DNA from 2 places in the Acidovorax sp. GW823-FHT01C06 genome. Region 1 is predicted to be linked to the other one. Evidence: predicted binding sites of a transcription regulator. Region 1 holds the regulator's gene; the other holds the start of a gene.
The links. Region 1 encodes LexA, which represses DNA repair genes until DNA is damaged. Its sites were predicted from a motif close to ACTGTATNNNNATACAGT; they were not measured.
Positions count from the first base shown of each region.

Region 2: imuA (translesion DNA synthesis-associated protein ImuA) is a predicted target of LexA. The motif match lies at 1,655-1,672, and genes of this name have one in related genera.

Region 1 is NZ_JBXAKN010000003.1:6,498-9,974, forward strand. Features, by position in the region: gene AC1RCS_RS08195 (D-2-hydroxyacid dehydrogenase family protein) at 1-799, opposite strand, end outside; gene AC1RCS_RS08200 (hypothetical protein) at 1,063-1,560, opposite strand; gene lexA (transcriptional repressor LexA) at 1,717-2,391, opposite strand; gene AC1RCS_RS08210 (asparaginase) at 2,475-3,431, shown strand; gene AC1RCS_RS08215 (hypothetical protein) at 3,451-3,477, shown strand, end outside.
Region 2 is NZ_JBXAKN010000003.1:179,061-182,537, reverse strand. Features, by position in the region: gene AC1RCS_RS08990 (HD-GYP domain-containing protein) at 1-848, shown strand, start outside; gene AC1RCS_RS08985 (IPTL-CTERM sorting domain-containing protein) at 915-1,535, opposite strand; gene imuA (translesion DNA synthesis-associated protein ImuA) at 1,703-2,581, shown strand; gene AC1RCS_RS08975 (DNA polymerase Y subunit UmuC family protein) at 2,544-3,477, shown strand, end outside.

The DNA of each region.
Region 1 (3,477 bases):
CCATGCCGGGACGGCCCCGGTTCAACGCTGCGATCAGCGCGTCGGGCTCGATCAATTCGGCCCGCGATGTGTTGACGAGAAGGGAGGTGGGCTTCATGCAAGACAGGTCTTCCAGCGAGACGATGCCGCGCGTTTCATCGTTGAGGCGCAGGTGCAGCGAGATCACGTCACACTGCGAGAAGAACTCCTCGCGCGTGGTCGCGGCCTGGTAGCCGTCCGTCAAGGCCTGGGCGCGGGACGCTTCGCGGCCCCAGATGCGCACGTTCATGCCGAAAGCGCGTCCGTAGCCAGCCACGAGCTGTCCGATGCGGCCATATCCCCAGATGCCCAGCGTTTTGCCGCGCAGCACGTTGCCAAGGCCGAAGTTGGCGGGCATGGATGCGGTCTTCAGCCCGGACTGCTGCCAGGCGCCGTGCTTGAGGTTGGCGATGTACTGCGGCAGCCTGCGCATGGCTGCCATCACGAGGGCCCAGGTCAGTTCGGCCGGGGCCACCGGGGACCCTATGCCCTCGGCCACGGCAATGCCCCGCTCCGTGCACGCCGTCACGTCGATGTGACTGCCGATCTTGCCGGTTTGCGCGATCAGTTTGAGGCGGGGAAGCTTTTCCACCAGTTGGCGCGTGATCTGTGTGCGCTCCCGCACCAGAACGATGATGTCGGCATCCTTCAAGCGGACAGAAAGCTGCCCAAGTCCTTTGACGGTGTTGGTGTAGACCTTGGCGGTGTACGCGTCGAGCCGGGATGCGCAGTGCAGCTTGCGGACTGCGTCCTGGTAGTCGTCGAGGATCACAATGTTCATCCCGATATTGTGCCTTGGTGGCGCAACCGGCATTCACCGGGCCGCCGTCCTGGGGCATCAAAGTACGAGGCTTTTGGTGACGGAGTGTTGGCGCATCCCGCAAAACGCTGCCGCCCATGGCAGGACGGGGCGGGGCCGTGCCATCGCTCCCCGGCCGTTTTTCTCACGCCCGCAGATCCATCTCTTTCGAGAAGGAACGCCACACGCCAACGAGGACCGTGCCGTTGGCGCCGTTGGCCCGTGATGAAGGAAGTATCTTGGTCTCAAGAGGCCTGAAGGGCTCCCTCGCAGGCCACCATGCGGTCCAGTTCCGCGCACACGTCGGCCATCCTGCCGGCGATCACCAGCCGGCCTGTGCCGGGGGCTGAGATCCTGCGCAAGACCTTGGCGGTCCGGCGGCCCGATCCATCGGTGGGCCGCGGTGCTGCGCAGGCGCTGCGGCTTCCTGCGGGCGGTACCGGCATCGCGGGCGGTGCTCTGCGGGTGGCGGCCTGCCGCCCGGGGCCTTCGGCGGGGGGCGTCTGGGGCGTGTTGACCGTGAAGGGCCAGTTGCCGCGCAGCGGACGTGGGCCAGGGAGACCCTGCGGGCGGTGGATGCTCCTGGAGCCGGCCGTGCCCCGGCCGTCGCTGCGGTCCGTGCCATCGTGGTGGGAACGGGGTGGGGGCGAACCTGCCGCAGACGGCATCGCGAGCGCGGCGGTCGAGTGAAACCAGCGCGTCAGCGAGCGCAGCGGCACGGAGAAGGCGGAAAAGGTGGTCAAGGCAATTCCCATGTGAAAACTCCGAAGGTCGGGGGTTGGACATAGGCAGGATTGCAAATTGAACCCGCACCGCAGGGCTGGCGTGCCGGTTTGCCCGGCACACCAAACGCCCGCCACCTGCAATGCGGTAGTGAATGGACCAGCAGCCGGGACCGGCTACATCAGCATGGTGTTGCGAATGAGGCCTACCGCGAGACCTTCGATTTCGAAAGGTTCGCCAGGCTGTACCACGATGACCGGGTAGTCCGGGTTTTCAGGCAGCAGCTCGATGGCCGTGGCGGTGCGCCGCAGGCGCTTGACCGTCACGTCGTCTCCCAGGCGGGCCACGATGATCTGGCCGTTGCGCGCCTCGCGGGTGGACTGCACGGCCAGCAGGTCGCCATCCATGATGCCGGCATCGCGCATGGACATGCCACGCACCTTGAGCAGGTAGTCGGGCTTGTGCTGGAACAGGCTGTTTTCCACGCTGTAGGTCTGGTCGACGTGTTCCTGCGCGAGAATGGGCGAACCCGCCGCCACACGCCCCACCAGGGGCAGGACCAGCTGGGAGAGCCCGGGAATGGGCAGGTGGAACTGGCTGCCGCGCGCTGCATTGATGGAGCGCAGCGTGTCGCTGCGCAACCGGATGCCCCGCGATGTGCCGCTCACCAGTTCGATCACGCCCTTGCGTGCGAGGGCCTGCAGATGTTCTTCTGCCGCATTGGCCGACTTGAAGCCCAGTTCAGCCGCGATTTCGGCGCGGGTGGGAGGCGCCCCTGTGCGTGCAATGGCGGTCTGGATGAGGTCCAGGATCTGTTGCTGGCGGGCCGTGAGTTTCGGGTTGTCGAGCATGGTGGTTTCCGGTGGAGGCGGCTACAGTGACGGACAACTGTTTTTTAATCCAGTAACTGTATTTTTCACCAGTTTTTCGGAGTATGCAAGTGAGTGGGCAAAAAATTGTGGTTTTGGGCACTGGAGGAACCATTGCCGGCACGTCGGCACAGGCGGGCGACAACATCGGGTACACCGCCGCGCAGGTCGGGGTGGAGCAGCTGCTGGTAGCGGTCCCCGGATTGCAGGAGGCGGCCGGTGGCATGCTCGTGGCGGAGCAGGTGGCTCAGATCGACAGCAAGGACATGGATGGCGGGGTGTGGCAGGCCCTGGCGCTGCGCTGCGCCCACCACCTCCAGGACGCCTCCGTGCGCGGGGTGGTCATCACCCACGGCACCGATACGCTGGAGGAGACGGCCTGGTTCCTGAACCAGGTGCTGGATACCCGGCTGAAACCCGTGGTGCTGACCTGTGCCATGCGCCCGGCCACGGCGCTCACGCCCGACGGGCCGCAAAATCTCCTGGATGCCGTGGCGGTCGCGGTGGCTGCGGGTGCCCGCGGCGTGCTCGCAGTGGCCGCTGGCGAGGTCCACGGCGCACAGCAGGTCCAGAAGGTGCATCCGTACCGTGTCCATGCGCTCAGTTCGGGCGAGGCCGGGCCTTTGGGGTGGGTGGAGGAGGGCGCCATTCGCCTTGCGCAGGATTGGCCGATACCGCCCGCCAAGCATGCGTGGGGTGCTCTGCAAAATATAGCAAATGCAGCGGCCTGGCCCCGCGTGGAGGTGATCATGAGCCACGCGGGCGCCACGGGCGCCATGGTGGATGCGCTGGTGCGTGACGGCGTCCAGGGGCTGGTGGTGGCATGCACCGGCAACGGCACCATCCACCACCTTCTGGAAGCCGCATTGCTGCGCGCGCAGGAGGTGGGCGTGCGGGTGGCCCGGTCCACGCGCTGCGCCGAGGGGCGGGTGCTGCCCAAGCCTGGTGACCTGCTGCCTGATTCCGGCGGGCTGCCGCCCCTGAAGGCCCGGATCTCGCTGATGCTGGACCTGATGCGCTGAGCGCGAAGGCTGTCCGGTGTTGTTTGCAGCCCTCAAGACACACGCC
Region 2 (3,477 bases), 170 kb from region 1:
AGAGCGAGCTGGGCGAGCGCGACTGCGCCAACCTCGCCGCCGCAGCCTTGCTGCACGACCTGGGCGTGCTGCACATGGACCCGGCCTGGAGCGATCCCGACCACAAGGTCGTTGGCGTGCAGCGCAAGCACCTGGTGGCGCACCCCATCACCGCCATGCTCATGATCCGCGACACCCAGGCCTACCCCCGGCCGGTGGAGGTGGCGGTGCTGGAACACCACGAGCGCATGGATGGCAGCGGCTATCCGCGCGGGCTGGCGGGTGCGGATATCTCGGTGCTGGGCCGCATCCTGCTGCTGGCCGAAGTGGTGGCTGCGTTCTACGAGAAATACGACGACATGCCCGCGCAGCGCCTGTCACTGGTGCTGCGGCTGAACCATCGCAAGTTCCCATCGGCGCTGGTGGCGCATCTCCTGCCCCTGCTGCAGGAGGAGGTCGCCCGCGACTCCGCGCTCATGCCCCTGGGCAACGATGCCCCACGCCAGATGGACCTTCTCGCCGAGGCCTTTGCCTGCTGGGACCAGCTCAAGGCCGCATTGCCCCCCGGAACCAGCGCGAAGACGCTGCCGGGGAGCGCCCTCGCATTTGTCGATGCCCGCCTGCTGGCCCTTCAGAAAGCCCTGACGGAAGCTGGTTCGCACCCCCAGCAGCAGGGCGAGTTCATGGCGCAGCTGCGGGGCGACACCATGGGCATGGCCGAAGTGGCCCTGGTGGGGCGCGAGGCGCTGTGGCAGCTCCAGAGCATCCTGAATGCCAGCCACCGCCGTTGGCCGCAACTGGCGCAGCGCGCCACGCCCGCGGATGGGGCGGTGGCGGATTGGTGTGATTGGGCCCTCCGAAAGCTCTGAGAACCTGCTCAGGATTTTTTCGGGGGCGCGCAAGCGCCTTGCCGGGGCCCGTGAGTCAACGTGTTTTCAGGCCGCCTTGTTGCGGCGCCGCGGGAGGCGATGGCGCATCGCCCATCCCGCCATGAGGGCCGAGAGGATCGCCAGGCCCCATTCGGACAGCGTTGGAATGGAGGCCGGGGCGGCGGGTGGCGCGATGCCCACGTGGACCGTGAACGAATCGGCGGTGGGGCCCGCGCCCCAGGTCCAGGTGTAGGAGCCTGGCGTGAGCCCCAGGCTGGCCAGCGAGGTCCCCGTCCAGGTGGCCGAGGAAGCGAGCGCCGATCCGGAGACGTAGCCCAGGGGGGCGAAGACAAACCCCGGTGCCATCATGCCGTCCAGTCCCACCATGTCGCCCGACGATGTATCGGCGAGGACAGGGCCTCCCGCCCCCAGCATGGGAGGCCCGGAGACGCCCATGTAGGCCTCCACCGTCCCGGCCGTGCCGGTGAAAATCAGCGCAGCCGAGGGGATGACCACGGAGAAAAGAGGCCCGTTGCCGGCCGGGGTGAGGGCTGCCATGTTCATGCGGCCGCTGCCGCTGGCGACCACATTGCCGCCACTTTCGAAAACGTAGACCGCATAGGCGGCGAACGTGTTGCCCGACAGGAGAAGCAGCAGGGCGACTGCTGCCGACTGGATTGCCTTCATTGAACGACTCCCTCTGTTTCCTTTTGCGGTCCATTGTAGGGAGCGCGGCGTGTGCCGCACAGCTCTGAATGGCAGGGCCTTCCCGGGCCTTTCCGAGGTTTTCATGCTGTTGGCAAAATACTGGTTATATTTACAGTATTCGTGTTTTCGGACCCTCTCTTCCCACCATGCCTGCGCAACGCCACTCCCTGCGGGTTGTCGCCTCCGATCTGCCATTTGCCGTGCCTGGCGTCTGGCACGCGGACGGGCTGGTGGGCACGGGCCAGCACCAGGCGCAACCCACGGGGTATGCGCTGCTGGATGCGCAGCTACCGGGTGGAGGGTGGCCTGTCGGGGCGCTGAGCGAGGTGTTGCAGCCTTTGGCGGGCCTGCATGAATGGCAGCTGGTGCTGCCCGCCCTGGCCCAGGCCACGGCCGCGCGGCATGGGGCCGTGGTCGTGGTGGCGCCCCCGTGCGAGCCTTTTGGCCCGGCGCTCCAGGCCCAGGGGCTGCCCCCCGGGCGGCTGGGCCTGGTGCGGGCGGATACGGCCATGTCGGCGCTGTGGGCCGCCGAGCAGGCGCTGCGGTGCCGGGATGTGCTGGCCGTCATGGCCTGGCTGCCGCAGGCACAGCCGGCGGCCTTGCGCCGGCTGCAGCTGGCCGCGGCCCAGCAACAGCAGCTGCTGTGGGTGTTTCGGCCCGTCAGCGCGGCCCCCCAGGCGTCGCCAGCCTTGCTGCGGCTGCAAGTCCAGGGCATGCCCATGCCCGCGGGCACGCCCGTGTTCCCCGGGATGCAGGTGCACATTCTCAAGCGCCGGGGGCCGCCCCTGGCGCAGGGGCTGCCATTGCCCGGATGCCACCTTCTGCTGGCGCAGGTGCTGGCGGCGCAGGCCGAACGGCGGCGTGCTGCCCAGGCCGCGGCGGTGGGCATGATGGAGGAAGGCCGGGGCGCATTGGCCGTTGCACTCCCCGCCGGGGGCGCCGTGCCGCGTCGGGCGCCCGCGCCCGCATCGCCAGGGGGGAGGGGGCATGCACTGGATCGCGCTGCCATGGCCACGGCCGGATGAGGGGGAGGGCGGTTCCACGGCGCTGGCAGGAGCCGCCGTGGCGATGGAGCCGTCGGCGGGCTGGTGGGCGCTGCGTTTTACACCGCGCGTGGCGCTGGTGGACGATGAGGCCGTGCTGCTGGAAGTGTCCTCCACCGAACGGCTTTGGGGCGGGCGCGATGTCTTGCTGGCGCAGGTGCTGCAGGCCTGGGCCGTGGCGGCTTCCACCTCGGGCGGGCAAGGAGAGCCTGTTTTTTCTGAAGGAAGTAGGCCCTGTGCGCAGCCGCCGTGGGGCTGCGGCCCCACGGCGCTGGTGGCGCACGGCTTTCTGAGACTGGCCCTGGCGGGCCGGGCGCCGCCTGCGCAGGGGCCGCCAGGGCTGCCCTTGCATACGCTGACCGCCTTGCGCCCGCATGTGGCCAGCCTGGAGCGCATGGGCTGCCGCACCTGGGGGGCGCTGCGTGCGCTGCCGCGCCCGGGGGTCTCGCGGCGTTTTGGCGCGGGGGTGCTGCGGGCCCTGGACCAGGCCTTTGGCGATGCCCCCGAAGCGCATGCGTGGCTGGAACTGCCCGAACAGTTCGCGCTGACCCTGGAGCTGCCCGCGCTGGCGGCGTCGGCCGATGCGCTGCTCTGGAGCGCCCACCGTGGCATCGCGGCCCTGTATGGCTGGCTGCAGGCACGCCAGCAAGGTGTGCTGGGGCTGGAGCTGGCGTGGCGCCACGACCTGCGGCGCATCGACGGCGTGGTGATCGCGCCCGTGCAGGCGCTGCAGGTGCGCACGGCGCAGGCCACGCAGGACATGGCGCATCTGCGGCGGCTCCTGGCGGAAAACCTGGCGCGGACCACGCTGGCCGCGCCAGCGAACCAGATCACGCTGCGCCTGCTGGATGCGGCCCCGCTGGCGCACCGCAGCGCCA